Regions from separate parts of the Limimonas halophila genome, predicted to be linked through region 2. Evidence: predicted binding sites of a transcription regulator. Region 2 holds the regulator's gene; each other region holds the start of a gene.
What was found. Region 2 encodes LexA, which represses DNA repair genes until DNA is damaged. Its sites were predicted from a motif close to ATGTTCTANTTTGGTTC; they were not measured.
Positions count from the first base shown of each region.

Region 1: BLQ43_RS10430 (SDH family Clp fold serine proteinase) is a predicted target of LexA. The motif match lies at 8,854-8,870, and genes of this name have one in related genera.
Region 3: BLQ43_RS13810 (S24 family peptidase) is a predicted target of LexA. The motif match lies at 3,655-3,671, and genes of this name have one in related genera.

Region 1 covers NZ_FNCE01000007.1:146,145-159,226, reverse strand. Annotated here, with positions in the region: gene BLQ43_RS10480 (MBL fold metallo-hydrolase) at 1-410, opposite strand, end outside; gene BLQ43_RS10475 (DNA-3-methyladenine glycosylase family protein) at 520-1,152, shown strand; gene BLQ43_RS10470 (alpha/beta hydrolase) at 1,166-1,831, shown strand; gene BLQ43_RS10465 (HNH endonuclease) at 1,964-2,524, shown strand; gene BLQ43_RS10460 (disulfide bond formation protein B) at 2,642-3,136, opposite strand; gene BLQ43_RS10455 (YqaA family protein) at 3,126-3,707, opposite strand; tRNA gene BLQ43_RS10450 (tRNA-Leu) at 3,755-3,841, opposite strand; gene BLQ43_RS10445 (BCCT family transporter) at 3,978-5,555, opposite strand; gene BLQ43_RS10440 (ABC transporter substrate-binding protein) at 5,580-6,707, opposite strand; gene BLQ43_RS10435 (bifunctional riboflavin kinase/FAD synthetase) at 7,568-8,515, shown strand; gene BLQ43_RS10430 (SDH family Clp fold serine proteinase) at 8,966-9,889, shown strand; partial or broken gene BLQ43_RS10425 (ATP-binding protein) at 9,893-10,594, opposite strand; gene BLQ43_RS10420 (hypothetical protein) at 10,752-11,801, opposite strand; gene BLQ43_RS10415 (DUF4062 domain-containing protein) at 12,000-13,082, opposite strand, start outside.
Region 2 covers NZ_FNCE01000002.1:83,051-96,132, forward strand. Annotated here, with positions in the region: gene bamA (outer membrane protein assembly factor BamA) at 1-1,441, shown strand, start outside; gene BLQ43_RS03395 (OmpH/Skp family outer membrane protein) at 1,464-2,048, shown strand; gene fabZ (3-hydroxyacyl-ACP dehydratase FabZ) at 2,135-2,611, shown strand; gene gltA (citrate synthase) at 2,725-4,044, opposite strand; gene gltX (glutamate--tRNA ligase) at 4,141-5,562, opposite strand; gene BLQ43_RS03415 (ComEC/Rec2 family competence protein) at 5,720-7,867, shown strand; gene lexA (transcriptional repressor LexA) at 7,892-8,596, opposite strand; gene BLQ43_RS03425 (molybdopterin molybdotransferase MoeA) at 8,728-9,942, opposite strand; gene moaC (cyclic pyranopterin monophosphate synthase MoaC) at 9,942-10,421, opposite strand; gene trpC (indole-3-glycerol phosphate synthase TrpC) at 10,418-11,239, opposite strand; gene trpD (anthranilate phosphoribosyltransferase) at 11,241-12,269, opposite strand; gene BLQ43_RS03445 (anthranilate synthase component II) at 12,266-12,865, opposite strand; gene BLQ43_RS03450 (heavy metal translocating P-type ATPase) at 12,999-13,082, shown strand, end outside.
Region 3 covers NZ_FNCE01000019.1:15,993-21,103, reverse strand. Annotated here, with positions in the region: gene BLQ43_RS13830 (hypothetical protein) at 335-727, opposite strand; gene BLQ43_RS13825 (calcium/sodium antiporter) at 885-1,844, shown strand; gene BLQ43_RS13820 (hypothetical protein) at 1,811-2,149, opposite strand; gene BLQ43_RS13815 (endonuclease domain-containing protein) at 2,294-2,632, shown strand; gene BLQ43_RS13810 (S24 family peptidase) at 2,924-3,556, opposite strand; gene BLQ43_RS13805 (hypothetical protein) at 3,705-4,073, shown strand; gene BLQ43_RS13800 (hypothetical protein) at 4,073-4,489, shown strand; gene BLQ43_RS13795 (hypothetical protein) at 4,600-5,111, shown strand, end outside.

The sequences.
Region 1 (13,082 bases), on a different contig from region 2:
GGCTCGACGCGGAAGCCGGCGACGTCCACCGCCGTGCCGGTGTGCATCTCCAACACGGTGAGCGGAAAGCGCCAGTCCTGCGGGCAGCCGCTGAAGAGCACCTGCATGGCCTCCATCACGCGGGGATAGAGGCCCGGCGGCCCGGCCAGCGTCAGCGGCCGGGTGCGCTCGCTTTCCACCTGCTCGTAGAGCAGCAGGAACGGCAGGCCGCCGAAGTGGTCGCCGTGCAGATGGGTGATGACGATCCCGTCGACGGCGTTGGTCGACAGCCCCGCCTGCCCAAGCGCCACCATGGCGGAGGCGCCGCAGTCCACGAGCAGCGTGGTGTCGCCGCTGGTGAGGTGAAAGCAGGTGGTGTGGCGGCCGCCGCTGCCGAAGGCGTCGCCGCTCCCCGCGATGGTACAGCGCATCTCCTCGTCCCCCCGGCTTGGCGACCCACCCTACCCCGCCGCCGCGCGGGGAACCAGTGACACCCATCACGGCTGCGTCGCGGGCGCGCCTCGTTTACAGTCCGCCGCCATGCACGAAGCCCACACGCCCGACGAACGCCTGCGCGCCGCGCTGGACACCCTGGCGGCGCGCGACCCCGATCTTGCGAACGCCTACGCGGCCTGCGGCCTGCCGGCCCACCGCCGCCAGGACCCGTCGTTCGCCGGCTTGGTCCGCATCATCGCCGCGCAGCAGCTGTCCAACAAAGCCGCGGCGTCCATCGTCGCCCGCTTGCAGGAGGCGGAAACGCCGCTGACGCCCGAGGGCGCGCGCGAGCTCTCGGACGAGGATGCGCGGCGCTTCGGCCTCAGCCGGCCCAAGCTGCGCTACATCCGGGGCATCGCCGAGGCCGTCGGCCGCGGCGAGCTGGATTTCGACCGCCTGGCCGACGCGGACGACGACGCCGTGCTGCGCCAGCTCACCGCCCTCAAGGGCGTGGGGCAGTGGACGGCCGAGATCTTCCTGCTCTTCGCGCTGGAGCGCCCCGACGTCTTCCCGGCGCAGGACCTGGCGCTCCAGGCCGCCGGCCAGCGGCTCAAGGGCCTCGACGCCCGGCCCGATGCCGGGACGCTGCGCGAGATCGCCGAGACCTGGCGCCCGCACCGCAGCGCCGCCGCCAAGTTCCTGTGGCACCTCTACCGCCACCCCGATGCCCCAGTGTGATTCCGGAGGCGAAATGACCGACCTCGACGGCCCGCGCGCGCAGCCGCAAAGCGGCGGCCCCGCCAAGCAGTTGGTGGTGCTGCTGCACGGCCTGGGCGCCGACGGCAATGACCTCATTCAGCTCACGCCCTATCTGGGCCAGGCCCTGCCGGACGCCGCCTTCGTCTCGCCGCACGCGCCGGAGGCGTGCGACATGGCGCCCTTCGGCAAGCAGTGGTTCTCGCTGCAGGACCAGTCCCCGCAAGCCATCGACGCCGGCGCCCGCCGCGCCGCGCCGACGCTGGACGCCTTCCTGGACGCGGAGCTGCGCGCGCACGGCCTCACGGCCGACAAGCTGGCGCTGGTGGGGTTTTCCCAGGGCGGCATGATGGCGCTGCACGTCGGCCTGCGGCGCGCGGACCCCGTGGCCTGTATCTGCGCCTTTTCGTCGCTGCTGCCGGGCGGCGACCACCTGGCGGACGAAATCCAGAGCCGCCCGCCCGTGCTGCTGGTCCACGGCGAGGCGGACGAAATCATCCCCGTCCAGGCCCTGGGCGCCACGGAAGCCGCGCTGACGGCCAATCGCGTGCCCGTCACCAGCGAGCGCCGGCCCGGCATGGGCCACGGCATCGACGAGCGCGGCATCCAGCTCGCCATCGAGACGCTGCGGGCGAACCTGCCGGGCGCGGCCGCGAGGTGAAGATCCGGTGACACCCCCGGCGGCCCGGGCCGCCGGGGGTTGCCGGCGGTTCCCTGTTGGCGTATCTCTTCAAATGTGCTGCCATGCAGCGGCACAGATCGGCATAGCGGGACCAGAACGGGGAGCGGAGCCGTGTCCGTTCCGGCCAATGCCTACCCGGCGCTTGTCTTGAACGCGGACTTCAGGCCGCTGAGCTACTTTCCGCTGTCCATTTGGCCGTGGCACGAGGTGGTCAAGGCGGTCTTCCTGGATCGGGTATCGATCGTCTGCGAATACGACCAGATGGTGCGATCACCCACCTTCGAAATGCGGCTGCCCAGCGTCATCTCGCTGAAGGAATATGTCCCGCTGAACCGCAAACCGGCCTTCACCCGCTTCAACGTCTTCCTTCGCGACGGTTTCCGCTGCCAATACTCCGGCGTTCGCCTGCCGGCCGAGGAACTCACCTTCGATCACGTGCTGCCACGGGCCCAGGGCGGGCGCACAAGCTGGGACAATGTCGTCACCGCCAGCGCCCGGATGAACTTGTTGAAAGGCAACCGCACCCCCGAAGCGGCCGAGATGCGGTTGCGGCGGCGACCACGGCAGCCGAGCGTCTTCGAACTTCAGCGCCAGGCACGCAAATTCCCGCCCAACTACCTGCACGAAAGCTGGCACGACTTCCTCTACTGGGACAGCGAACTGCAGAACTGACCGCCTCGCCGTCCCCACGACGCCTTTTGCGCCCCGCCGTTTTCCGGGGCTGAGAACGCGCTTTTCGGCAATTCAGCATCTTGATCGCCCGAGTTTCCGGGATTGGTGGCGTGTGCACTACGCGGTTCGGCGGATCGCGGCCCATGCGGCTGCCGCCACGAGCGCCAGGGACAGCAGCAGGTTCCAGCCCGCCATGGACACGCCGAGGAACACGAAGGCGGGTTCGTCACAGGGCACGACCTGCTCGCGCGCTTCCAGCACGGCGCGCAACTCCTCGGCGCTCATGTCCGGGTCGATCGTTGGGGCCGCGCAGCCCGGCAGGCCTTCCCACCAGCCTTGCTCCACGCCCACGTGAAAGCCGGCGATCCCGGCGCCGGTCAGGAACACGAGGGCGCAAATGACGAGCGCCGCGCGCCGCGGCCAGCCGGCCGGTGCGGCCAGCGCGCCGATCGCCGCCGCCGCGATGGCCGCGCCGTGGGGATAGCGCTGCCAGACGCAGAGCGTGCACGGCTCCAGCCCGAATCCGTACTGGCCGACGAAGGCGAAGATGAGCGCGGCGGCGCTGACGGCCGCCAGCCCGATGAGCGCCAGCCGGTCCTGCTCAGACGCCATAGCGCACTGCCACGAAGCCGGCGATCAGGAGCACCACGAGCGCCGTCCCCACGAGGTTCACGTTGCGCTCGATCACCCGGCGCACCGGCGGGCCCAGATAATAGATCAGCGCACTCACCGCGAAGAAGCGCAGCCCGCGGGAAACGGCCGAGCCCACGATGAAGGCCGCCGGGTTCAGCGTGAACACCCCGCTGGCGATGGTGAACACCTTGTAGGGGATGGGCGTCAGCCCGGCGGCGAAGACCACCCAGAAGCCCCACGCGCCGTACAGCGCGCGCAGCTCGGCGAAGCTGTCCATATAGCCGTAAAACGCCAGGATGGGCTCGCCCACGGCCTGGAAGAGGAACAGCCCGATGGCGTAGCCGGCCAGCCCGCCGACAACCGAGGCAAGGGTGCACACGAGCGCCAGCCACCAGGCGCGCGCCCGGTCCGCGAGCACCATGGGCACCAGCAGCACGTCCGGCGGGATGGGGAAGACGGAGCTTTCCAGAAAGGCGACGCCCGCCAGCCCGGCGGTGGCGTGGCGGTGCTCGGCGATGGCGAGCGTGCGGTCGTAAAGGCGCTGGAACATTCGCGGCGGATGCCCGCTCGGGACCCGACGAGGGTTGCGATGGGCCGTGGTGCGGGAGGTGGGACTCGAACCCACAAGGCCTTGCGGCCACGCGGTTTTGAGCCGCGCGCGTCTACCGGTTCCGCCACTCCCGCGCTCGCCCGGCCCGCTGTGTAGCACGCCGGCCCGGCGCACCCAAGACCGCAGGGGGCCGCTGCGCGCGCCAACATAAAGAAGGCCGGCCGCCCCGAAGGACGGCCGGCCCCATCCCGTCGCGGGATGTAGCGCGTCTTACTCGGCGGCCTGCATGGCCACGCCGGCCTGCTCGCCGGCGACCGGGTCCGTGGAAAGACCCTTCTTCAGGCCGTAGCAGAGGATCAGCAGCACGATGGAGAACGGAAGCCCCGTCGTGATCGCCGCCGTCTGCAGGGCCGAGAGACCGCCGCCGAGCAGCAGCACCGCGGCCACAACACCCTCGGTCACGGCCCAGAAGATGCGCTGGCCGGTCGGCGGCTCCTCGAGACCGCCGGCCGTGATGATGTCGATGACCAGCGAGCCGGAGTCCGAGGAGGTGACGAAGAAGGTGATGACCACGATGGTCGCCAGCAGCGAGGTGATCATCGACAGCGGGAAGGTCTCCAGGAAGGCGAACATGGCCCGGGAGACGCCCATCTCGTTGACCGCCTCCAGGATGCCGCCCTGGCCGAACATCTGCACGTACAGCGCAGCGTCGCCGAAGATGGTGAGCCACAGGAAGGTCACACCGGTCGGCACCAGCAGGACGCCGGCGATGAACTCGCGGATCGTGCGGCCCTTGGAGACGCGGGCGATGAACATGCCGACGAAGGGCGACCAGGAGATCCACCAGCCATAGTAGAACACTGTCCAGGAGTTCTGCCACTCACCGCGCGTGTAGGTCTCGTTCCACAGCGCCAGCGAGGGGAAGTGCTGGAGGTAGAAGCCGGTGTTCTCGAGCACCGCCTCCAGGATGAAGATGGTCGGGCCGAGGAAGAGCACGAACACCAGCAGCACCGCGGCGACCACCATGTTCATCGTGGACAGCCGCTTAATGCCGCCGTCCAGGCCGGCCACGACGGAGGCCGTGGCGAAGGCGGTGATGATCGCGATCAGGATCACCTGAACCGTGGTGTTGTTCGGAATGCCGAAGACGAAGTTCAGGCCCGAGTTCACCTGGCTGACGCCCAGGCCCAGCGAGGTCGCGACGCCGAACAGCGTGGCGATCGTCGCCAGGATGTCGATGGCGTGGCCCGCCGCGCCGTAAATCCGGTTGCCGATCAGCGGATAGAAGGCCGAGCGGATCGACAGCGGCATGTTGCGGTTATAGCCGAAGTAGGCCAGCCCCAGCGCGATGATGGCGTAGATCGCCCAGGGGTGGAGGCCCCAGTGCAGGAAGGTGATGCCCATGGCCTGCTCGGCGTTGGCCGCTTCGCTGCCACCGCTCCAGGGCTCCATTGGCGGACTGGAGAAGTGCCACAGCGGCTCGGCCACGGAGTAGAACAGCAGACCGATGCCCATGCCGGCGGAGAACAGCATGGAGAACCAGGCGAACATCCCGAACTCGGGCTTCTGGTCCTGACCGCCCAGACGGACCTTCCCGTAGCGGGAGAAGCCCATGTAGACGGCAAAGATCAGGACGACGTTCGCGGTGAGGATGTAGAACCACCCGAAGTAGTTCGAGATGAAGCCCTGGATGGCGCCGAAGACGTCCTGCGCGCCCTTGGCGGCCACGAGGCCCCAGATGATGAAGGCCAGGATACAGGCCGCCGCGATGAAGAAGGTCGGCGGGTTAACCTGGAACTGGGGGTGTTTCGTTCGGTAAACACCCCACTCCGACTGATTGTCGCTCATGTTTCTGCTCCCCTTGAGTCGCGCTTACCGCGGGGTGCCCACGCCGAAGGTGTCGCTGCCGCCCATCTCCTTGGCTTCCTGAACGAAGGCGCTGAAGCGCTCATCCAGGCGGTCCTGGTTGTCAGCCCACCACTCGTGATCGATGCGAAGCGCGTTTTGCAGGTTCTTCTCGGCCGTGGGCAGCTTCGGCCGCATGGAGTCCTTCACCAGACTCATGGCCGATTTGCGCGCCGGACCGTACGCGATCGCGTTGGCCTGTGCAGCCTGTCGATCGGGCTTGGACGCGAATTTCACGAAATCCATCGCCGCCTGCTTGTGCGGCGTGCCCTTCACGATCGTCCAGAGCTCGTAGTTGTAGGTCTGGCCGTCCCAGATGATCTCGAAGGGCTGATCGCGGTCGTCGATCGCGGCCTGCACGCGGGCGTTGTAGCCCGTCGTCATGCTGACCTGATTGCGTTCCAGCAGCAGCTGCGGATCTTCCGCGCCGTCCCACCAAGTGATCGACGGCGCGATCGAGCGCAGCTTGTCGAACGCGCGATCGAGCCCGTCCTCCGTGGAGAGGACTTCGTAGACCCGATCCGGCTCAACGCCGTCCGCCAGCAGCGCCAGCTCCAGGTTCCCGCGGGGGTTGTTCCGCATTCCGCGATCGCCCGGATACGTACGCGTGTCGAAGAAGTCCTCCACGCTATCCGGCGCATTGTCCGGGAAATCGCGCGTGTCGTAGGCGACCACGTTGGAGAAGACGTTCTGGCCGACCGCGCAGTCCGGCAGCATGCCCTCCAGGAAGTCCTCCTGCGGCGAGCTGCCGTCACGGCCCGCGGGAAGCTTGCCGTGGTCGATCTCCATCAGCAGGCCTTCCTCACAGCCGCGCACGGCGTTGGAGAGGCCCATGTCGACCACGTCCCACTTCACGTTGTTCGCCGTGACCTGATTGCGGATCTCCTCGAGCCCGCCGGTGTAGCGGTCGACCTGGATCGGCTGGTCCGTTCGGTTCCGATAGGGATTAACGTAGGCCTCCATCTGGCTTGCCGTGTAGACGCCGCCCCAGCTGACGATGTTCAGCACGTCCGGATGGGCGGCGGCGGACGTCCCGGCAAGCGCCATGGCGGCAGCGCAACAAACCCCCATCGTTCGCCGCTGCAATGCCCGCATTTGTTCTCCTCCCTGTGCAATCGCGGCCGGCGGCGGCCCGTTGCGGCCCCCGCCGAGCGGTTCGGGACACGCTCACCGCACACGCCCGGCCTGCATCCGATTGCCATCGCACAGCACCGGGCGACATGCGTGCCTGCCCCACAGGCTCGTGCATCCGGCCTCCCAGACTCGGTTTTCCCGCCCCTCCCCAGAAGCGGGAAACGATGCTGGCCGGGGGCGACCACTGGCGTGGACGTACATCACGCCGAGCGACGCAAAGCGCCGCGCCGCGCGCAAACGATATCCGCCAGGATTAACCCCCCGAGTGCCCCGAAGCGCGGAGACTGTATCGACAAAGGCGCGCGCTTTGCAAACAGCGAGGGCCAGTTAGAAACCACCGTCATGGCTGACACCGGCCTGTCACGCCGTCCCGCGCCGCGCCGGCCCGCCCACGAGACCACACGCCAGCGTTGGTTGAGGCGGCGCATGCGATCGCGCGACACGAGACGCATGCGCCGGGACCCGCGGCACACCGGGGCATGGCCCGGGCGCCCCGGCCCGAGCGCCGCCGCCCGCGCGGCATCGCGCATTCACGCAAACGTGAAAGGTGCATCCGCGGCCATCGCGTGGCGCGAGCGGACGCGCCCTCCCCACGCCGCCGACTGGTCTGCGCGCGAATCCAAGCGGTCCGCCTTCGCGCCGCCGCTGTGTTTGCCTCGGGCGGGGGATGCGCCAAGCTCTTTCCGGTGGGGGACGAGCGACCGGCCCCGACGCGGACGCCGGTTGACAGCCTCGCCCCGCCGCCGCACACGAGCGCGGGTTGGGCGCGGAGCCGCCGTGTCCGGCCCGCGCCGACCGGCCCCGAGCACGCGAGCCACCGCATGGCCCTGTTCCGCCACACCCAGGATCTCCCGGCCGAGGCGCGCGGCGGCGTCGTGGCGATCGGGAACTTCGACGGCGTGCACCGCGGCCACCGCGCCGTGCTGGCGGAAGCCCAGGCGCGCGCCCGCGAGCTGGGCACGCACGCGAGCGTCCTGACCTTCGAGCCGCACCCCTACCAGCTGTTCAAGCCGGACGCCCCGCCCTTCCGCCTGGCCACGCTGCGCACCAAGGTCCGCTTTCTGGAGGCGTGCGAGCTGGCGCACCTCTTCGTGCTGCCGTTCGACTGGGATCTCGCGGGCTACAGCCCCGAGGCCTTCGTCGCGGACATTCTCGTGCGCAACCTGAGCGCGCGCCACGTCGTCGTCGGCGAGGGCTTCCGCTTCGGCCGCAAGCGCGCCGGCGACGTCGAGCTGCTGCGCCGCGAGGGCGACGCGCACGGCTTCGGCGTGTCCGCCATGCCGCCCGTGAGCGACGCCGACGGCCGCGTCATCTCCTCCAGCCGCATCCGCGACGCCCTGCGCGCGGGCGAGGTGGCCGAGGCCACGGCGCTGCTCGGCCGCCCGTGGGAGATCGAGGGCCGCGTCCAGCACGGCGACAAGCGCGGGCGCACGATCGGCTTTCCCACCGCCAACATCGCGCTGGGCGAGATGCTGGAGCCCGCCCACGGCATCTACGCCGTGCGCGCCGGGATCGACGCCGGGCCGGAAACCGAATGGTGGGACGGCGCCGCCTACGTCGGCCGCCGCCCCACGGTCACCGAGGGCACGCCCGGCGTCTTGTTCGAAACGCACCTGCTGGACGTGAGCCCGGACCTCTACGGCCAGCACCTGCGCGTGCGGGTCCACGCCTTCGTCCGCGGCGACTGGGCGTTCGACGGCCTGGACGCGCTCAAACAGCAGATCGCGCGCGATTGCGAAAGCGCGCGGGCGGCGCTGCCGCCGCGTTGAGCGGTGTATGCTGTTCGGGAAACAACTTTCCAAGGCACCTATTTTCAGTTGACCCAAACACTTTTCGACTCATCCCGGCCGTGAAACGGCACCAGCCCGACTCAAAGGGACTTTAAGCCTCCTGCGCCATCACTGAAGAAGATTTAAATATATCATTATGTTTCCGTTACTATATTTATAGTAGTGTAACCCTCTTGACAAGCAGAAGCGAGATAATTATGCGTGAAATGGCAAAATAGCGATAACGCTGGGGGCGGTGATGCGAACTCAAGGCAACCAAACGAGCAGCACGGAAATTATGCGGAAATATCGTTATCTCGTGGAAAACAATTACATAAGAACAAGAAAAGAAGAAAAGAATTGGCAATATCCGTCAGTATATTATGAAGTTCCATCCAGGACCACGTATATATACGGTAATACAACAACAACGACCGAGTGAGTGAAGAAATGCCGAACTGGAAGGAAGTGCTCGACGAAATACGAGATTACAAAATACGCCATCAGAACGAAGCAGATGGCGCAATAAACACCGTGAGGAGAGAATATGTGCAGGAGCTTTCAGATTATACTGGGCGAAATATCATAGCATATTACTCAGGATTTTTGTCAATGCCAAGGATAAGCGGAACAGAAATACGTGACGAAGATAAAAATGGATTTATGATGGCCGTCCACAATTTGGACCGTGAAAGAGGCTTGGATCTAATATTACACACGCCAGGGGGCGACATTGCAGCCACCGAATCAATCGTTCATTACTTGAGGGCGATGTTCGGATTAAATATGCGGGTGATTGTTCCTCAAATTGCAATGTCCTCAGGAACAATGATAGCGTGCGCATGTGATCGCATTTATATGGGAAAACATTCTAATTTAGGACCAATAGACCCACAAATTAACGGTATTCCAGCTCAGGGTGTTTTGGAAGAATTTCGGCAGGCATACAACGAAATAACGGCTGATCCTCAGAAAGCTTATATATGGCAGCCAATATTAGACAAATATGCACCGACATTCCTGTCCCAGTGCGAAAATGCTGTAAATTGGGCCAAATCGTTCGCTTACGATGAACTGAGAAAAGGAATGTTTCGCAACACAAAAAATAAGGACGACAAAATTAATAAAATAATCGAAGAACTCACCGATTATAGGGGAAATATGGCGCACAATAAACACTTGCCCCCTGAGTCATGTGAAAAAATTGGACTTAAAATAAAAAGGATAGAAAATGACTCACGATTGCAAGATTTGGTACTTACAGTCCATCATTGCTATATGCATAGTATATCTAATACGGCAGCCATGAAAATGATAGAGAATCATAATGGTATCGGCGTGATGCGCCAACAAGTAGAGTCATCAGATAATTGATCCTTAACGGTGCCCCGGCGCCACGCGGCGGTAATTCAGCGCCTCCGCCAGGTGCACGCGGGAAACCGTTTCGGCCCCGGCAAGATCGGCGATCGTGCGCGCCACGCGCAGCACGCGGTGGTAGCCGCGCGCGGACAGGCGCAGGCGTTCGGCGGCATCCGCCAGCAGCTTGCGCCCGCTTTCGTCCGGCGCGGCCGAGTTTTCCAGCAGCGTGCCGTCGGCCTCGGCGTTGGTGCGCGGCGCGCCCTCGCCGTCCACGTCGGCGTAGCGGGCCGCCTGCACCTCGCGCGCGGCCTGAACGCGGGCGGCCACCTCGCGCGTGCCCTCGCGCGGCGGCGGCAGCGTCAATTCGGCGGCGGCGACGGCGGGGACCTCCACGGTGAGGTCGATGCGGTCGTACATCGGCCCGGAGATCTTGGCCTGATAGTCGGCGGCGCACTTGGGCGCGCGGGCGCAGGCCAGCTCTTCGTCGTCCAGGTAGCCGCACTTGCACGGGTTCATCGCCGCGACGAGCTGAAACCGCGCGGGATAGGTGACGTGGGCGTTCGCGCGTGCGATCGAGACCTCGCCGGTTTCCAGCGGCTGGCGCAGCGCCTCCAGCGCCTGGCGGTTGAATTCGGGCAGTTCGTCGAGGAAGAGCACACCCAGGTGCGCCAGCGACACCTCGCCCGGCCGCGCCTTCAAGCCGCCTGTGAATTTTCCCGGCTGATGCGACGGGACCGCGCCGTTCGGCGGTCGGCAGCGCCGTTTCGCACTCCGGTCCCTGCGACGATGAACATCGGTCGGCGCGATCGGCTTGCGCACGACACGGGTTCATGCGACCGGGTGCGCGCGCCCCAGCGCGGCTCCGAACAAATGCGCATCAATCCGAGGCACTCGGACGAAGCTGCGCCGCGAGATCGAGCACCTCCGGGTCGAGCGATCCCAGGTCCGGCGGCGGTCCCATGCTGCAGACCTGGCCGTCCGGGGTTTCCAGGTAAAGCTCCTCGCCGTCGGCGTCGAAGTGCCCGTGCAGATCCCGTTGGCCCGCGCCTCGCGCTTCGTTCGCCCACTCGGCGATCGCCCGGAGGTTCCGCGGCTCGAAGAACGCGCCGGCGCCGCTGTGAACCGCGGCCACGGTCTGGAGGTTCTCGACCGCGGTCTCGATATGCCGCTTGAGCTGCTTCAGCGACGCGAGGCTGCGTGCGTCCGTGTCCCCCTGGGCCGCGCGCACCTCCTTCAGGGCCTTTTCGCTCTCGGCCACGAGCGCCTGCGGATCCCGCGCGGCGAAGTAGCCCTGGCCGGCGATCCGATGGACCGACTTCTCGACCCACCGGTAGACGGGCTCGTCGCCGCCCGTGCCGCGCTCGGCGCGCCGCGCCTCCTCCGCGGCGTCGCGTTCCCGGACATGAACGGTCAGAACGCCGCCCGCCTGCGCGACGGCGTCGGAGAGTTTTTGTTGAAGGATCGGTATCTCCGCCCGGAATCGGCGATGGGAGGCGGTGAGCTTCTGCGCCGGATGCCGCCACGCCTTCAGGCGTTCCAGCAAACGGTCGATGATCGGGGCCATGCGGTCGAGTTCGAGCAGACGGTCCTGCCGCGACCTCGTCGCCTTGAACGCGGCTTCCAGATGGTCCCAACTCGTGCCGAAGACGGCCTGGCCGCAGTTGCGCCCCAGCATCACGGCGCTCCCGTCCGACAAGGAGGCGATGAACCCGCGCTGGTGGCGATGGCCCTCACACCGGGCGCACCATCCTTTGTTCTCCGGCCACCCCTGGTAAACGTACGTCGCGACGATTTCCACGAGATCCGCCCTTGGCGGAATGCGATGGACGAGGCCGGGATACCTATCCGGATCGCTGATGCGGAGCTGGCGATACCGAAGCTCCGCGTCCGAACGCGCGCTGGACGGCGCTTTCGCTGCAACCGTCATACGGATCCCGTTTCAAGCTGAATGTTCGCCTAGTGTTCTAGCTTTCCCATCGTTAGACAATCTTCCGACGGACGCAATACATGCGTGTTAGGCTTTGTCCGTCCGTCGCCGCAGCCGCGCGATCCGATGATGGTTTGACGGCTCCGCGTCTCAGCGCTCGCGGCGCACCTGTTCTTAGCCGCGCGCGGTTTTTTGCCTTTACCGGAAACCCTGCCGGAGTCTCACCACGAGATCTTCCACGATCCGTCCGGCATCGTGCCGTAGTGCGGCTCGCGGAACATGTGGTGGCGATAGCGAAACCGGCTTTCTGGCCGCGCCGGTAGGATGCCCCATCTGCACATGATTTGGATTGCGTTCGTGTTCGGCCCGCGTACGCCAGCCCAAATGCTCCGCACCAAGAATTCTGGTCGCGATGGTCACGTGCGAAAGCCGTTTAACACGATCGATATAATCCAACGCAACATCTCCAAAACAAAGAACACCGTTTATCAGCTCTCGAATGTCCTCTTCGACAATGACGGGAAGACCGCGGCTAGATCTCGGGATATCGGTGACGTAGAGACACGATCCAGTTTCAGTCAGGAAGATTGACCGATCCGTTTGTTTCATTATGAGCGTATCCCCTTTTATTTCTGTCTGTGTTCCATGCTTCGGGGTAAAAACAGCCGCATCACCGAACAAAGCCGCTCGCTGGAGATAGTCCTTTAATTCCTCGGCCTCGAGTTCCGCCGGGCGCAACACGGACTGATAAGGACCGCCGCTCAGCGCCACTGCCAGTTGAGCTTGTCCGGTGGAGACATTCGCGTTCGGCTCGGGGAGTAGATCGGTAGCACGTTGTAGCATCTCGTCCGGATCGACAGACCCGGTCGCGTGCGCCAACTCGAAACTATGGAGAGCATTCGTGACTGCGTCCCGAAGCTCATCGGGCGTGGTGAACGATCCCGTATAGTGTCCCATCTCCCAGTCGCGCACCTCCGACAGGAATTGTTCCTGCTGGAGGTCATGCTCCGCGCCGCTTTCCACCATAACAAGCACAGGGCGTCGTTCCCGTGCTTCCCGATATTCTTCGTGTGTTGGCGAAAGCCCCGATGGCTGCAGTGCGCCATAACGCGCGCCCATAATCAGAATCACGGCATCCGCTTCTCTGACCCCTGCGAGACAGGCCACTTGCGGGCTTTCAGGACGAGCCCCGAAATCTTCAGCGCGGATAACCTCATGTCCAAGGGCTCGGGCTGCCCGATCAGCAGCATCCCGATGCTCTTCCATCCCGGCCATGACAGA
Region 2 (13,082 bases):
CGATCTGACACCGAAGTCGCTCCGCAAGGTGCTGAACACCAAGGAAGGCGACTGGTACAACGCCTCCAAGGTTCAAGACACCGTTGACCGCATGACCACCGCTGCGGGCAACCAGGGCTTCGCCTTCGTGGACATTCAACCCAACGTCGAGCGCCTGCCTGACAAGAATCGCATCAAGCTGACCTACACGATCGAGGAAGCGCCGCGGGTCTTCATTGAGCGGATCAACATTACGGGCAACGTGCGCACCCTCGACCGCGTCATCCGGCGGGAATTCGAGATCGTGGAAGGCGACGCCTTCAACGCCTCCAAGATCCGCCGCGCCCGCCAGCGCATCAACAACCTCGGCTTCTTCAAGTCGGTCGAAGTTGACAAGAAAGAAGGCTCGTCGCCGAGCCGGACGGTTGTCGACGTCAAGGTCGAAGAGCGGTCGACCGGCAGCCTCAGTTTCGGCGCGGGCGTTTCCACGGATTCCGGCTTGCTCGGCAACGTGCAGTTGCGTGAGCGCAATCTGCTCGGCAAAGGCCAGGACCTGCAGCTCAACTTCTCGCTGTCGTTCGAGACGCAGCGCATCGACCTCAGCTTTACCGAGCCGTACTTCCTGGGACGTGACCTCTCGGCCGGGTTCGACCTCTTCCGCACGGAGACGGACCAGGACGAGTTGGACTTCGAGGAAGACCGAACGGGCGGCGCGCTGCGCACGGGCTACAGCATCATCGGACCCTGGCGACAATCCTGGCGGTACCGCTTCTCCGAGCGCGAGCTGTCCGACGTCGACGATGACGAATCCCTTGTGTTGCAGCTCGAGGAAGGGTCGACGACGCGCTCCAGCCTCTCGCACACCCTCTCCTACGACCGCCGTGACAACCGGCTCAACCCGACCGAAGGCTTCAAGCTGTCGCTCACCAACACCTTCGCCGGGCTCGGCGGATCCGAACGCTTCGCAAAGAACGAGGTCAGCGCCGACGTCTTCACGCCGATCACCGAGGGATTGACGCTGCACCTCGGCGCGGAAGGCGGGCACATCGCCGGCCTGGGCAAGGAGACGAGCATTCTGGATCGCTTCTTCGTCGGCAGCTCGTCCATTCGCGGCTTTCAGCCGGCCGGCGTGGGACCGCGCGACCTGAACACCGACGATGCGCTCGGCGCCAAGCAGTTCTACGCGGGAACGGTGGAACTCCGGTTCCCGCTCGGCTTGCCGGACCGCTTCAACATCGAGGGGCGCGTGTGGAGCGACGTCGGCGCCGCCTGGGGGGTGGACAATCCGAGCAATGCCAACCTACAAACACGCGACAGTTCAAGTCCGCGTTTGGCTGTGGGGACAGGCTTCAGTTGGCGCTCGCCCCTGGGGCCGCTCGACATCGATCTCGGCTTCCCGGTGATCAAGGAGGACTTCGATGAGACGGAAGTCTTCCAGTTCGGTTTTGGCACGCAGTTCTAGTTTGCGCGTGAGGAAAGACGCCATGCCCCGCTCCCTCCGGCTTTGTGCAATCGCGGCGCTTGTGGCTGCCGGGACGGCAGCTGCCAGCCCGGATCCGGCTGCGGCGCAGACGGACGAGATGACGTCGCCGACCATCGCCGTCCTGGACGCGCAGAAGATCATGGAGCAGTCCAAGGCGGTTCAGTCGATCCAGGACCAGATCAGCGAGCGGCGCTCGAGCTATCAGAATCAGCTTAGCCAGAAGGAACAGCAGATCCGGAAGGCCAACCAGCAACTCCAGCAGCAGCGCTCCGTGCTCTCGTCTGAAGCGTATCAGCAAAAGAAGAAGAAGCTGGAGCAGCGGATTCAGCAGATCCAGGGCGATGTGCAGTCGCGCAAGAAGGGTCTGCAGCAGCTGTACAACCGCGCGATGAACCGCGTGAAAGAGAAGCTGGTCCAGATCACCAGCAAGATGGCGGAAGAGAAAAACCTTGATATGGTGGTGAACAAGAGCGCCGTGCTCCTCGTGCGGCGTCAAATGGAGATCACCCAGGCGGCTCTGGAAAAGCTCAATAACCAGCTCAAGACGGTCGATCTGGACAAGATCGAAAAGAGCAAGCAGCAGTAGGGCGCCTCGACAGGCAAGGTTTAGACCGGGCGCGGCGCGTTCATCGTGGGGAACGCGGGCCCGATGGCGAAGGACGGAAGGCAGGCATGGCGGACGACCAGACGGATGCGGTGAGCGAGGCGTCGACGGCGGACATCATGCGGGTCATGGAGATGATCCCGCATCGCTACCCCTTCCTGATGGTCGACCGGGTGCGTGAGATCTACAAGAACGTCTCGGCCATCGGGATCAAGAACGTCTCCATCAACGAACCGTTCTTTCAGGGCCATTTTCCGCGCGAGCCCGTGATGCCCGGCGTTCTGCTGGTGGAATCCATGGCCCAGACGGCTGCGGTCCTGGTCGTGGAGACGCTGGAAGGTGAGGCGGCGGGGAAGCTCGTCTACTTCATGTCGATCGACGAAACGCGCTTCCGTCGGCCCGTGTATCCGGGCGACACCGTGTACGTTCACGTCGAAAAGCTGCGCAACCGCGGCAATGTCTGGAAGTTCAAGGCGGATGCGCGCGTGGACGGCGTGTCCGTTGCCCAGGCGACCTACTCCGCGATGATCCGCGACGACGCGTAAGACCACGCAGCCCACAACCGGTCGGCACGGCCGGGGAAAATCCAGGGTCCACGTATGATCGCGGTGAGGAGAAGCGGGGGCGGCCCAGACCGCCCCCGCTTTGCTTGGCGGCGCTATTCGCGCTGATCGACCGGGATGAAGTCGCGCGGACCGTAGCCGGTGTAGATCTGACGCGGCCGGCTGATGCGCTGGTTCGGGTCCTCGACCATCTCCTTCCACTGGGCGACCCAGCCCACCGTGCGCGCCACGGCGAAGAGCACGGTGAACATCGACATCGGGAAGCCCATGGCTTTCAGGATGATGCCCGAATAGAAGTCGACGTTCGGGAAGAGCTTGCGCTCAACGAAGTACTCGTCCTCGAGCGCGATCCGCTCCATCTCCATCGCCAGATCGAGCAGCGGATCGTCGCGCTTGCCCAGTTCGTCCAGGACGTCGTGGGCGGATTGGCGCAGCACCGCGGCTCGCGGGTCGTAGTTCTTGTAGACGCGGTGACCGAAGCCCATGAGGCGGAAGGGATCGTTCTTGTCCTTCGCGCGTTCCAGGAACTCCGGCACGCGGTCCTTGCTGCCGATCTGCTCCAGCATTTCCAGCACGGCCTGGTTCGCGCCGCCGTGGGCGGGGCCCCAGAGGCTGGCGATGCCCGCCGCGATGCAGGCGAAGGGGTTGGCCCCGGAGGAACCGGCGAGCCGCACCGTGGAGGTGGAGGCGTTCTGCTCGTGATCGGCGTGCAGGATGAAGATGCGGTCCATCGCCCGCGCGAGCACGGGGCTCAGCTTGTATTCCTCCGTCGGGACCGCGAAGGTCATGTAGAGGAAGTTTTCCGAGAACGAGAGATCGTTGCGGGGATAGATGAAGGGCTGGCCGACGGAGAACTTGTAGGCCATGGCCGCGATCGTGCTCATCTTCGAGATGAGCCGGTGCGAGGCGACCATGCGCTGGTGCGGGTCCGTGATGTCGGTCGAGTCATGGTAGAAAGCCGACAGCGCCCCGACCGCGCCGACCATCACCGCCATGGGATGCGCATCGCGGCGGAAGCCGCGGAAGAAGTAGAGCATCTGCTCGTGCAGCATCGTATGGTATGTGATGGAGCTTTCGAAGTCCGCTTTTTCGCCGCGCGTCGGCAGTTCGCCGTGCAGCAGCAGATAGCAGACCTCCATGAAGTCGCAGTTCTCGGCGAGATCCTCGATGGAGTAGCCGCGGTGGTAGAGGCGGCCGTTCTCGCCGTCGATGTAGGTGATGTTGGACGAGCAACTGGCCGTCGAGGTGAACCCCGGATCGTAGGTGAAGGCGCCGGTGTTCTTGTACAGCTGGCGCACATCGATGGCGCGCGGACCCATGGTGCCGTGCAGCACCGGCATCTCGACGCTGTCGCCGGTAACGTTGTCCGCCAGCGTGGCCGTGTGCTCCTGCGAGCCCTCCTTGTCGTCACTCATAAGCGTGTTCCTTAAGCCTGATTGCTCGGAGGTTGGTCTCGGACCCCGGCAGCCTAGTGCTATGCTGCGGTGCACGCAACGCGGGCTCGAACGACCTTACGACGCGGGATCGGCTGGATCGGGCGCGGCCGCCGCGTCGATGCGTGCCAGCGTTTCCGTGCGCCCGAGCACCACCATGACCTCGAAGATCCCGGGCGAGACCGTGGTGCCGGTAAGCGCCGCCCGCAGCGGCTGCGCGACCTTGCCGAGCTTGCAGTCCTCCTGTTCGGCGAACTCGCGAACCGTGAACTCAAGCGTTTCCTCGTCCCAGGCGGTGAGGTCCCGAATGCGCTCGGCGAGCCGGTGCAGGCGGTCGCGCGCTCCATCGTCGAGCTGCTTGGCCGCCTTCTGTGTCAAACTTTCCGGACGCTTCAAGTAGAATACCGCGCTCTCGGCGAGGTCAAGGAGCGTCTTCGCGCGCTGCTTGAGGCCCGGCATGGCGCGCTGGAGCGTTTCCACCTCCACCTGCGTCAGCTCCCGGCCGATGTGCTCGGCGAGGTGCGGTGCCACGAGGTGGGCCAGCCGGGTGTCGTCGGCCTCGCGGAGGTAGTGTGCGTTGAAGGACTTGAGCTTGTCGAAGTCGAAGCGCGCCGCGGACTTGCCGACACCCTCCAGGCTGAACAGCTGGATGGCTTCATCGGTGGGCACGATCTCGCGGTCGCCGTGGCCCCAGCCCAGGCGCAGCAGATAGTTCCGCAGCGCCTCCGGCAGATAGCCTTGCTCGCGGTAGGCGGACACGCTGACCGCGCCGTGACGCTTGGACATCTTGGCGCCGTCCGGGCCGTGGATCAGCGGGATGTGGGCGAACTCCGGCTCCGCCCAGCCCAGCGCGCGGTAGACCTGGGTCTGGCGGAAGGCGTTGGTGAGGTGGTCGTCGCCGCGCACCACGTGGGTGACGCCCATGTCGTGATCGTCCACCACCACGGAGAGGTTGTAGGTGGGCGTGCCGTCGGCGCGCAGGATGACCATGTCGTCCAGCTGCGCGTTGGGCACGGTGACGCGGCCCTGCACGCGGTCGTGGATGACGGTTTCCCCGTCCTGCGGCATCTTGATGCGGATGCACGGCGTCACGTCGGCGGGGGCGTCGGCGGGGTCGTGGTCGCGCCAGCGGCCGTCGTAGCGGATGGGCCGACCCTCGGCGCGCGCCTTTTCGCGCATCGCTTCCAGTTCGGCCTTGCTGGCGTAACAGCGATAGGCGTGGCCGGCTTCCAGCAGCTCATAGGCGACCCGGGCGTGCCGCTCGGCGCGCTCCGACTGGTACATTTCCGGCTCGTCCCAGGTCAGCCCCAGCCAGTGCAGGCCGTCCAGAATCGCCTGGATGGCCTCGGGCGTGGAGCGCTCCCGGTCCGTGTCCTCGATGCGCAGCAGGAAGCTGCCGCCGTGATGGCGCGCGAACAGCCAGTTGAACAGAGCCGTTCGGGCCCCGCCGATGTGCAGCATCCCGGTGGGGGAGGGTGCGAACCGCGTCACGACCGTCATGCCTGGCTCCGCCTTTTGCGCTGCGTAGTGTGGATCGAGTGTGGGGCAATGGCGTGGGCCGTCTAGCACATGCGACCCAACCCGGCCACGGTCGCAATGCCGGCCGAGCCCAGTCACGCCGTAGACGGGAAGGCCGTGACGTGGCATCGCGCCATGCATGTGGCAGGACGCGGCCGTGGAAACCGGGGTGCGGCTGCGCAGCCGGGCGGCGATCCGCCTGCGCGCGCTGCTTGCGCGCGCTCACGCGGATGTCCTGGCGGACCGGCCGCGCTGGGTGCTGTGGCTCCCCGTTGCGCTCGGGGCCGGCGTGGCGCTCTACTTCGCGTTGCCGGTGGAACCGCCGTGGTGGGCCGGCGGCAGCGCCCTGCTGCTCGCCGCGTGGGTGGCGGTTTCCGGGCGCAGCGCGTCGACCGCCGTGCTGCCGGCCGTGCTCATGGTGGCGGCGGCGAGCGGGTTCACGGCGGCGCAACTCCGCACGCACGCCGTGGCCGCGCCGGTTCTCAGCGAGGAAACCGGCCCCACGGCCGTGTCCGGCCGCGTGATCGCGCGCGAACCGCACGACAGTGCCGTTCGGCTGACCCTCGCGAACCCGGCGGTCGACGAGCTGGCGCCGGATAGGACGCCGGCGCGCGTGCGCGTAACCGTGCGGCACGGCGGCGATGCAGTGCTCCCCGGCGAGCGCGTGCGCATGAAGGCGGTGCTGCATCCACCGCCGTCGCCGCCGCTGCCGTCGGCGTTCGACTTCCCGCGGCGCGCCTATTTCGACCGCCTCGGGGCCGTGGGGTACGCGCTGGGCCGCCCCGACGTGCTGGACCCGGGCGCGGGCGGTGGCTGGCTCACGTCCGCCGAACGCCTCCGCGACCGCGTCGTCAGCCGCGTGCGCGAAGCCGCCCCCGGACCGGCCGGCGGCGTCGCCGCGGCGCTGATGACGGGCAAGCGCGGCGCCATCCCCGAGCCGGTGCGCCAAGACCTGCGCGATGCCGGCCTGGCGCACCTGCTGGCGATATCGGGCCTGCACGTGGGCCTCGTCGCAGGGCTTGTGTTCTTCCTGGTCCGCCTCGCCGGCGCGGCTGTTCCGCCGGTCGCGCTGCGCGTGCCGCTGAAGACGACCGCCGCCGTCTCGGCCGCGACCGCGGCGGCGGGCTATCTGGCGCTCACCGGCTTCACGGTGCCGACGGTGCGCGCCTTCGTCATGGCGGCGCTGGTGCTGGTCGCGGTGGCCCTGAACCGGCGCGCGATTACCATGCGTGTGGCCGCCGTGGCAGCGTCCGGGCTGCTTCTCGTTCATCCCGAGAGTCTGGTGGGCGTGAGCTTTCAGCTTTCCTTCGCCGCCACGGTGTCCCTGATCGCTTGCTACGAAACCCTGCGCGACCGCCGGCCGGCAGGGATGGCCGGCGACTCCGTGCCGGCGAAGGTGATCGCCTACCTCGGCGGCGTCGTCCTCACGACGATCGTCGCGACCCTCGCGACCGCGCCCTTCACCGTGGCCCACTTCAACCGCCTGGCGATCTACGGCGTGGTGGCGAACCTCGCGGCCGTGCCGCTGGCGGCGTTCTGGATCATGCCGCTGGCACTCGGCGCGTTCGCGCTGATGCCGTTCGGGGCGGAGGGGCTGGCGCTGACGCCCATGACGTGGGGCATCGAGGCCGTTCTGGCGGTGGCCGAGCGCATCGCGGGCTGGCCCCACGCCGTCGTGCACCTGCCGACGCCGCCGACGTGGGGCTTCGTGCTGACCGTCGCCGGCGGCCTGTGGCTCTGCCTGTGGACGGCGCGCTGGCGCCGCCTGGGCCTGGTGCCCATCGTCCTGGGGGCGGCAAGCCTTCTGCACACCGCGCCGCCGGACGTGTTGGTCGGCCGGGACGGGTACGTGATGGCCGTGCGGGGAAGCGCGGGCCGTCTGTGGCTGTCCGAACACGACGCGGACAGCTACACCACGGAGGTCTGGCTACACAGCGCCGGGCTGACCAAGGCCCGCGCGCTGCCGAGCGGTGGGAACCGGGACCCGGTGGCGCGCGTGCGCTGCGATCCCCTCGGCTGCATCCAGCGCCGGCCGGGCGGCGCGGTCGTCGCCCTCGTGCGCGATCAGCGCGCGCTGCGAACGGATTGCGCGCGCGCCACCGTGCTGGTCAGCACCGAGCCGGTTCCCGACAAGCAGTGCCGCCACCCGCGCATCGTGATCGACCGCTTCGACCTGTGGCGTGAGGGCGCGCACGTCGTCCGCTTCACCGACGGCACGGCCGAGGTGACCTCGGTGCGCGGCGCGCGCGGGCGACGGCCCTGGGTGCGCTGGCCCAACCGCGAATGAGCTCCGTCTGCGACGGTAAGGGGGTCAGTACTGGCGCAGCAGGGCCACAAGCCGGCCCTGGATGGCCACGCGGTCGGGCGGGAAGATGCGGGTTTCGAAGGCGGGGTTGGCGGGCTCCAGCGCGATGGCGTGGCCCTTGCGCCGCAGGCGCTTAAGCGTGACCTCCTCGCCGTCCACCAGGGCGACGATGATGCTGCCGTTCTCGGCGGCGTCGCAGCGCTCGATCACCACGGTGTCGCCGTCGAAGATGCCGGCGTCCACCATGGACTCGCCCTCGACCTCCAGGCAGTAGTGCTCGCCCTTCGACAGCAGCGCGGGCGGCACGTCCACGAAGGCCGACTCGTCGCGCAGTGCTTCGATGGGCGTTCCGGCGGCGATGCGGCCGTAGAGCGGCAGGTTGACGAGGTTGCTGCCGCGCTGCTCGCCGCCGGCGGCGCGCGTGCGGGCGAGGCGGAAGTCCGGCGCGACGACGTTGCTGTTGGACGCATTGGCCGTCGTTGCGCCCGTGGGGCCGCTGTCGGGGCCGCGTAGGATCTCCAGTGCGCGTGCGCGGTGGGGCAGGCGGCGGATAAAGCCGCGTTCCTCCAGCCCGCTGATCAGGCGGTGGATGCCGGACTTGGACTTGAGCCCCAGCGCCTCCTTCATCTCATCGAAGGAGGGCGACACCCCGTTCTCGTTCAGGCGGCGCTGAATGAAGACGAGCAGTTCGTGCTGCTTGCGTGTGAGCATGGCGGGCCACCCAGGTAAAGCGACCATCCCCGCGGGCGCGGTGCCGGTCGAGCAGCGGTTGGAACAAATCAAAAACCCACGCGCACTGTTCTAGTTTGGTTCCCCCGCCGGGTCAAGCACGCGGGCGTGGCTCATACGGCGCCCGGGCCGTCGTCCAGGGGCAGGACCGTCACCGTCTCGCCGGTCTCGGCGGCCGGCGCGTGCGGCGCGCGGACGATCAGGCCGTCGGCCGCGGCCAGCCGCGACAGCATCGAGCTGTCCTGTCTCGCGAAGGGCGTGGCGACGAGGGCGCCCGTGTCATCCCGGTGAAGCTCAGCGCGCAGGTGGTCGGTGCGCTCGCCGTTCGCGTCCAGCGGCGCGCCCAGTGCGGCCTGCACCGACGGCGGCTCGCTCGCGCCCAGGCCGGCCAGCACGTCCAGGGCCGGCCGCAGGAAGATGTGCGCGCACACCAGCACGGAAACGGGATTGCCGGGCAGGCCGACGACGGGCAGGCCCGCAAGGGACGAGAACATCAACGGCTTGCCGGGGCGCATGGCGATCTTCCAGAAGGCCATCTCGGCGCCCTTGGCGGCGAGGACGCTGTGGACGTGGTCGTGTTCGCCCACGGAGGCGCCGCCGATCGTCACCAGCAGGTCGCAGCCCTGCGCCGCGTCCAGGTGCGCGCCGAGCGCATCCGGGTCGTCGCGGGCGATGCCCAGGTTCACCGGCTCCCCGCCGCGGGCGCGCACGAAGGCCGCGAGGCCCATGCTGTTGGAGCTGACGATCTGGTTGGCGCCCAGCGGCTCGCCCGGCAGCACCACCTCGTCGCCGGTCGCCAGGATGGCCACGCGCGGCCGGCGGTGCACCGACAGCCAGGGATGGTTCATCGCCGCCGCGAGGCTGACGTCGCGGGCTGTCAGGCGCCGCCCCGCCGCAAGGCCGCGCTCGCCCCGGGCGAAGTCGAGGCCGGCGGGGCGCACCCACTTCCCGGCGGGGCTGCCGGTGTGGACCGTGACCCGATCGCCCTCGCGCGCGGCGTTTTCCTGAATGACGATGGCATCCGCTTCCGGCGGCACCGGCGCGCCGGTGAAGATGCGCACCGCCTCGCCGGGGGCCAGCGGCGTGTCGCGGTTCGAGCCCGCCGGCACCTCCGCCACGATGCGCAGCTCCGCCGGCGTTTCGGCGACGTCGGCGCTGCGCACGGCGTAGCCGTCCATCGCGGAGACGGCGCGCGGCGGCTGGTCAACGCGCGCGTGCACGTCGGTGGCCAGCACGCGGCCAAGCCCGTCCGCCACGCTCACGGTTTCCGAAGGGCAGGGGCGCAGCCCGGCCAGAATGCGCGTCCGCGCGTCCGCGACCGAAAGCATCACGCCGCCTCGTAAGTTCCCGATTTGCCGCCGCTTTTGTGCACCAGCCGGATGTCGCCGATGCGCATGCCCTTATCCACCGCCTTGCACATGTCGTAGATGGTCAGCGCGGCCACGGACACGGCCGTCAGCGCTTCCATCTCCACACCGGTCTGGGCGGCGATGCGACAGGTGGCCGTGATCTCCACGGCGTCCGCGTCCTCGGCGAGGTGCAGGTCCACGTCCGCCGAGGACAGGGGCAGGGGATGGCACAGCGGGATCAGCTCGGCCGTGCGCTTGGCGCCCATGATGCCGGCGAGGCGTGCCACCGAGATGACGTCGCCCTTTTCCACGCCGCCTGCGCGGATCGCCTCCACCGTGTCGCGGGCCATGTGCACGCGGCCCTTGGCGGTGGCCGTGCGCTGGGTCGTGGCCTTCGCGCCCACGTCCACCATGCGGGCGCTGCCCTGCTCGTCGAGGTGGCTGAAGCCGCCGCTCATTCCGCCGCTCCGGGCTCGGCCGCGGGGTCGCGGCCCATGATCGTCCGGGTCGCGGCCGCGACGTCGCCGTGCTGCATCAGGTGCTCGCCGATCAGGAAGGCGCGCGCCCCCTCCTCGCGCATGGCGACAAGGTCGGTGTGGGCGCGCAGGCCGCTCTCGCACACCACCAGCCGGTCCGCCGGCACGTGCGGGGCCAGCGCCCGCGTCGTCTCGGTATCGACCCGCAAGGTCTTGAGATCGCGGTTGTTGATGCCGATGAGCTGGGTGTCCAGTGCCAGCGCGCGCTCCAGCTCCTCGCCGTCGTGCACCTCCGCAAGCACGTCCATGCCCCAGCCGCGCGCGGCCTGGGCCAGCTCGCGCGCCTGGGCGTCGCTGAGCGCGGCCATGATGAGCAGCACGCAGTCGGCGCCGAGCGCGCGGGACTCCGCGATCTGGTAGGGATCGAGCATGAAGTCCTTGCGCAGCACCGGCAGCTCGACGGCGGCGCGCGCGGCGACCAGGTGGTCGTCGTCGCCCTGGAAGTAGGGCGCGTCCGTCAGCACCGAAAGGCAGCTCGCCCCGCCTTCGGCGTAGGCGCGCGCCAGCGTCGCCGGGTCGAAATCCCCGCGGATCAGGCCCTTGGACGGCGAGGCTTTCTTGATCTCGCAGATGAGTGCGAATGCGCCCGCCGTGTCTGCGTTGGCCAGGGCCCGCATGAAGCCGCGCGGCGCACTCGCCTGCCGGGCCGCGTCCTCGACGGCCGCCAGCGGGCGCTCGGCCTTGCGGGCGGCGACCGTCTCGCGCTTGTCGGCGCAGATGCGCTCCAGCACGTGGGACATCTCAGCCCCGTTCCGTGAAGGCGGCGAAGTCGTCCAGCAGCTTGGCGGCGCGGCCGCTGTCCACGGCATCCGCCGCGATGGCGACGCCCTCGCGCAGGTCGGCCGCGCGGTCGGCGACCACCAGCCCCGCGCCCGCGGCCATGAGCACGATATCCCGCAACGGGCCGTCCTCGCCGGCGAGCATGGCGCGGATGGCGCGCGCATTCGTTTCGGCGTCGCCACCGCGCAGCCGGTCAAGGCTTTCGCGCCGCAGGCCCGCGTCCTCCGGCGTCACCTCGAAGGTGTGGACCTCGCCGTCCTTGAGCTCGGCGACGAGGCTCGGGCCGGTGGTCGACAGCTCGTCCAGGCCGTCCAGGCCGTGCACCACCCAGGCGCGCTGATGGCCCAGGCGGCGCAGCACGTGCGCCAGCGGCTCCACCCAGTCGCGCGAGAACACGCCGAGCACCTGCCGCCGCACCTTGGCGGGGTTCGACAGCGGCCCGAGCAGGTTGAAGATGGTGCGCGTGCCCAGCTCCTTGCGCACGGGCGCGACGTGGCGCATGGCGCCGTGGTGCGCGGGCGCCAGCAGGAAGCAGGTCCCGATCTCGCGCAGGGCCTGTTCCATGCGCGCCGGCCCGGCGTCGACCGTGACGCCCAGCGCCTCCAGCACGTCCGCTGCACCGGTCGAGGACGACTGCGCGCGGTTGCCGTGCTTGGCCACCGGCACGCCGGCCGCCGCGGCCACGACCGCCGCCGCCGTGGAGACGTTGTAGGTGCCCGCGCCGTCGCCGCCGGTCCCGCAGGTGTCGATGGCGCCCTCGGGCGCGTCGATCGTGGTCATCTGCGCGCGCATGGCCCGCGCCGCGCCCGTGATCTCCGCGATCGTCTCGCCGCGCACGCGCATGCCCATGAGCAGACCGCCCATCTGGGCGTTCGTGGCGGCGCCGGTCATCATCGTGGTGAAGGCCTGCTCGGCCTCGTCCTCGATGAGCGGGTGGCCCTCGGCCACACGGGCGAGGATGGGTTTCAGGGCTTCGGGGTCGGTGGTCACGCCGCCGTCTCCGTGTCCGGGGTTCCGCGCGCGATGGTGAGGAAGTTGCGCAGGATGTCGTGGCCGTGCTGCGAGGCGATGCTCTCGGGGTGGAATTGCACGCCGTGCATGGGCAGCCGGCGGTGCTGCAGGCCCATGATGATGCCGTCGTCCGTCTCCGCGGTGATCTGCAGCGTCTCGTCCGGAAAGCCGTCGCGCGCCACGATCAGGGAGTGATAGCGCGTGGCCTCCAGCGGCGAGGGCAGGCCGGCGAAGACGCCCTCGCCGGTGTGGCGGATGGTGCTGACCTTGCCGTGCATGGGCACGCCCGCGCGACCAACATGGCCGCCGAAGGCCTGCCCGATGGCCTGATGGCCCAGGCACACGCCCAGGATGGGAATACGGCCCGCCGCAGCGCGGATGAGGTCTAGGCAGATGCCGGCGCGGTCGGGATCGCACGGGCCGGGCGAGAGCACGATGCCCTCGGGCGCCTTGGCGAGAATGCCGTCCACCGTGATGGCGTCGTTGCGGTGGACCTCGACGCCCGCACCCAGATCACCCAGGTAGTGATAAAGGTTGTAGACGAAACTGTCGTAGTTGTCGATCAGCAGGAACATGCCATCACCGCGCCGGGCCGTGCGTGTCTGCTCGGGATATAGCACTCCCGGACGCGGCGAAAAACACCGCGCTGCCTTGACCTTCCAGTGGCTGGAATCCCCACCTGCCGGTCAGCATGGAAGGATGTGGCCCATGAGTGCAGCCAGCGAAGCAGCCCCCGCCCCGCGCCAGCCCCTGACGCTGCCCGTCCAGGGCATGTCGTGCGGCGGGTGCGCC
Region 3 (5,111 bases), on a different contig from region 2:
TGAGCGGCTATAATCACCGGGGTATAACGACGCCCCGGACACGCGGGGCGTGTTCGCCGCACCACCTCGTTTTGCCCTGGTCCGGACTGGCACGTTTCCCGTGATTGACGCCAAAATATCCGGTGCGACGCCGCAGTCCGACTGACAGAAGCGATTGCCAGCTTCAGCTCGCGTGCCAGCGCCGCGCTAACACGCCCGTGTTTACGCCAATCCGAAGCCCGACGGGTGCGTTGGCTTGAAGGACCCATTCATCGCAGCGTTACGCTGGTGTCGAGTGACAGAAGCGATGGACAGCTTCAGCTCGCGCGCCAAAGGCGCGCTAACACGCTGTGTTTCATTGGCAGATGGGGCATTTCATGGACTGGCCGGCGGGCGGTTCGGGGTGGTCCTTGTTTTCGAGCTGCGAGCGCGAATTGAACTTGTGGTAGCTGCGGCACTGTTTTTCGAAGGCGGCGTCGGCGGAGGCGGCGAGGGAGACCTTGAAGACCTCGTTGCCGCCGCCCTGGCCCGTGAGCTTGTCGAGCAGCCCGGGCTTTTTTTCGTTGCGCAGCGCGTCGAGCAGCGCGGATTTGACGTCGCGGTCGTCGCGGCCGACGTAGCGGACCTTGAACTTGCCGTCCTTGGTCTGCTCGCCGAGCGCGAAGGTGCCGGGGCCGCTCTGCTTCATCACGCGGTGGATCTCGTCGCGCGTGAAGGCGTACGGCCCGTCCATGTCCAGGGACGCCATGCGTGCCCCCTTCTTGCATCGCCCCGCCAGGTCGGGCGGGACGCTAGCCCCGCCGAGTTAGCGTGAAGTTAACCTGTCTGGGTCAAACGCCGGTTCTCGCGCGCCGGGCCGGGCGCTGGCATGCTCGCGCGCCGTGCGGGTGATGGAGGCGAGAGCGATGCCGACGTGGTTGGCGGTCACGGCCGGGTTGGCCGTGCTGCTCGCGGGCGGGCAGGCGTTCGTGCACGGATCGACGGGGGTGGCGCGGCAGCTCGGGCTTTCGCCATTGCTGATCGGGCTGACGCTGGTGGGCTTCGGAACCTCGCTGCCGGAACTGGTGACGAGCGTGCAGGCGGCGCGCGTGGGCGCACCCGGCATCGCGGTGGGCAACGTCGTGGGCTCCAACATCGCGAACCTGCTGCTGATCGGCGGGCTGGCGGCGGTGGTGACGCCGATCGCGGTGGCGCGCACGGCGCTGTGGCGGGACGGCGGGGTGATGCTGGCCGCCTCGCTGGCGTGCGCGGGGGTGCTGGCGACCGGCGTGGTAACGCGCTGGATGGGCGCGCTGCTGGTGCTGGCGCTGGTGGCCTACCTGATCGCGGCCTACCGCCACGAGCGCCGCGCAGGGCCGACGGCGGCGCACGACGCGGCGGCGGACCTGCCGGCCGCGCGGGCGATTCCGCACCGGCTGCTGGCCGGCGTGGCACTGGCGGCCTTGGGGCTGGCGGGCGTGGTGGCGGGCGCGGACCTGCTGGTGACGGGCGCGGTCGCGGTGGCGCGCGGCGCGGGGCTGTCGGAGGCGGCGATCGGGCTGACGCTGGTGGCGCTGGGCACCTCGCTGCCCGAGCTGGCGGTGTCCACGATCGCGGCCGCGCGCGGCCACACCGACGTGGCCGTGGGCAACATCCTGGGCAGCAACACCTTCAACCTGCTGGGGATTCTGGGCGTGACCGGCGCCATCGCGCCCATCGCCGTGCCGGCGAGCGTGGCGCGGCTGGACGTCTGGCTGATGCTGGGCGTGAGCGCGCTCTTCCTGGCGCTGGCGGCGAGCCGGGCCGGCGTGGCGCGGTGGGAGGGCGCGCTGCTCTTGCTGGCCTACGGCGGCTATCTGGGCGTGCTGATCGGGGTGCGGGGATAACCCAGGGCCGCGGCGCGCACGCCGCAGAGGCGCGCGCGGGCGCGGTCGAGCGCGGCTTTCTGGTCCGCGCCCTGCCCGTTGGCGAGGGCGGCGCGCGCGGCGGCGACGGCGGCCACGGCATCGCGGGCGAGGCGGTCGAGCCAGCGCGCGCGGCCGGCATCCAGCGCCGCGTTCAGCCCGGCGGCCCCGCCCAGGCGCAGCGCCACGCGCGCGTCCTCGGGCAGCACGCCGTCGACGTGGTTTTCCAGTTCGTGGCGGGGGTTTTCCAGGCCATCGCGAGCGTGGCGGTCGTCGCGCGTCATCATGGCGCGAGGGCAACATCGTCGAACCGCGAGAATCAAGGATAAAATTCCTAAAGGACAGGGCGCCTAGACATGCGTGGGTTTGCAGCGTGTGGTGGCAGCGCGCGAGCGTCCCGATGACCGAACACGCAGGGCAGTGGCAAGCCGATGGCCGTCCAAACGGGTCGCGCTCGAAAACAGCGCCGTCGAACCACGGATGCCGGGCGGATGCTTTGGCGCCACGTGCGTCGCCGCCAAGTGGATGGCGTCAAGTTCAGGCGTGAACAGCCCATCGGCCCGTACGTTGTCGATTTCGTGTGCCATGCATATCGGCTCGTCATTGAGGTGGACGGCGGGCAGCACGCCGCGAAGCGCGAAGCCGATGCGCATCGCACTCGGTATCTCGAAGCCTGCGGCTTCACCGTGCTGCGCTTCTGGAACAACGAGGTGCTCGAAGACCCGGCGGCTGTTGTCGCGACAATCCGGCGACACATGATCACGAGCTGAGCCTTGAGCCGGACATTTCGCAAGCTGCGGGCACGGCCCCTCCCTGTCCCTCCCCGGCGGGGAGGGAACCAACCCGCAACGCCGCGTGGGAAAACAGCGAACCGCGGCATGGAAACGAACGGGTCGGGGACGGCTCACCCAATCGTGCCTCGACATCATCGAAACGCCGGCCGTCACCCAGCGCAGCTCGGTCGTCCGATCAGGTGAAAAGGCTGTCGTTCTGGCGCGTCCGGGTCCCCTCCCCTGAGGGGGAGGGACAGGGAGGGGCAATGCTGGCGTTGGCAGGGCCCCTCACTGCGATGCCCAGACGATGCGGGCCATCCAGGCCAACTCCTCGGGGGCGAGCACGCGGTCGTCGTGATCGCGGTTGATGGAGACCAGTTCGACGCGGCGGGCGCTGCGGCGGTTCAGCTCCTTCGCCATGACCTCGCCCTCGACCGTCTTGGCGACGACGCGGTCGTGGCGGCGGATGTCCTGGTTGGGCGCGACCACGATCACCGTGCCGTCGCGGTAGGCGGGGGCCATGGAATCGCCCGTGATCTCCAGCGCGTAGGCGTTGGGGTCGCCGATCGCGGGGAAGAGCACCTCGTCCCAGCCGGTGCCCACCGGCATCCCGGCGTCGTCGAAATACCCCGATTCGCCGGCCTGCGCGTAGCCGATCACGGGGATGCGCTGGCCCAGGGCCTGGGCGTTCCCCTCCCCCATGAGCGCGACGAACTCCGCCATCGAGACGCCCGTGGCGTTGAGCACCTTGGCCAGCGACTCGGTGCTCGGCCAGCGCGGCGTGCCGTCGCCCGTGAGGCGCTTGGAGCGGTTGAACGCCGTGGCGTCCAACCCGGCCTTGCGGGCCAGCCCGCTGGTGGAGAGGCCGCTGCGCTCGGCGAGCGTGTCGAGCGCGCGCCAGATGTCGCGGTGGCGGATCATGGGAAAAGAATCGGATACACGGCCGGCCAAAGCATCAGGAATGTATACCTAATTCTGCGCTTGACCGCGGACCACAATCCGCTACCTTTGGGCGTGCAGAACATACCACGAACATCTTCCCGAAAAGCTGTGTTTGAGGAGGCCCCGCATGACGCAGGCTGCGCCCATGGAGCAGCCGGCGGCGGACGCGCTCGCCGGCGAGCCGTTCACCGACGCCGAGGAAGCCTGGTTCTGGTTCGTCCGGGCGCGCACGGCCCAGCAGGAGGGCGCGCGCCTGGCCGGCGGCATGAGCGACACGCCCCGGCCCTGCGAGCCGCTGGACGTGATGGCGGTGGTGGACCGGCTGTACCGCCGCCGCACGCTCTCGCACGAACACCTGCGGGTGCTGGCCCGCTACGGCCAGGAACTGGCGCGCCCCGACGCGGACGTGCCGCGCCAGCGCCGCGCCGCGACGCTGTGGCGGGAGGCGCTGGACATCCTGGCCCCGGCCCTGCGCGCCAAGGGCATCGTGGCGTGATGGCCGCCGCGGCCGGGGGTCCCGCCGCGGCGACGCCGCCCGCCCTCGTGATCTTCGCCGGGCGCGCCGAGCTGGGGTGGCTGCGCGTGCTCAAGCCGGGCTTCCGCCACTGCTTCGCCGCCGTGCACGACGGCCACGGCTGGATTCTCTACGACCCGCTCTCCCACGCCACGGACATCCGCGCCCTGCCGCCCGCCACCGCTGAGGACCTCGCCGCGTGGTTCCGCGCGCGCGGCCACACCGTGGTGGCCGTGCCCCGGCGCCGGGTGCGCCGCCGGCCCGCGCCCTGGGGGCCGTTTACGTGCGTCGAGGCGCTGAAACGCCTGCTCGGCATCCGCGCGCGGCGGGTGTGGACCCCGTGGCAGCTCTACCGCCATCTTCGGACGCCAGGCGGATATGCGGAACGTTGTCCTTGACACGAGAACAGAACGTGAATATACAGGCCGGGAAATCGCCACAAGCCTATCCAGCGGCCACCGCCACCCGGCGGTGGCCGTTTTCGATTCACGCAAAAAGGACGGCGCGCATGGGATTCCTGACACCGAGCCCCGCGCCGCCGCCCCGGGAGCCGGTGGTCGTCACCTCCGGCGGGCGGCAGTCGCAGCCCTCCAACGGCCAGCCGGACGACGGCGGCACCAGCACCAACGGCACCAACGGCAACGGTGGCGGCAGCAGCCCGCCGCCGGCCGCCGATCCGCCGCCGCCCGAGGACCGTTCCAACGATGACAACAACGCGAACGGCGGCAACGACGGCGGGTCCGGCACCCCCGTGCCCGGCACGGCGGCCGCCCGCGACGGCGACATCGACCGCAGCGCCGCGCGCCGACGCGACACCGGCCGCCCCTCGCTGGGCCTCGGCGGCAACGGCGGTACCGCCGACGCCGGCGGCGGCTCCCGGGGGAGCGGCAACACCAGCACCGGCGGTTCCGGCGGTTCCCGCTCGGGGGGCGGCCGGAACGACCGCTCCCGCGCCGGGTCCGGCGCCGGCGGCGGCACGTCGGATGGAACCGGCCGCTCCAGCGGCGGCGACGGCCAGCA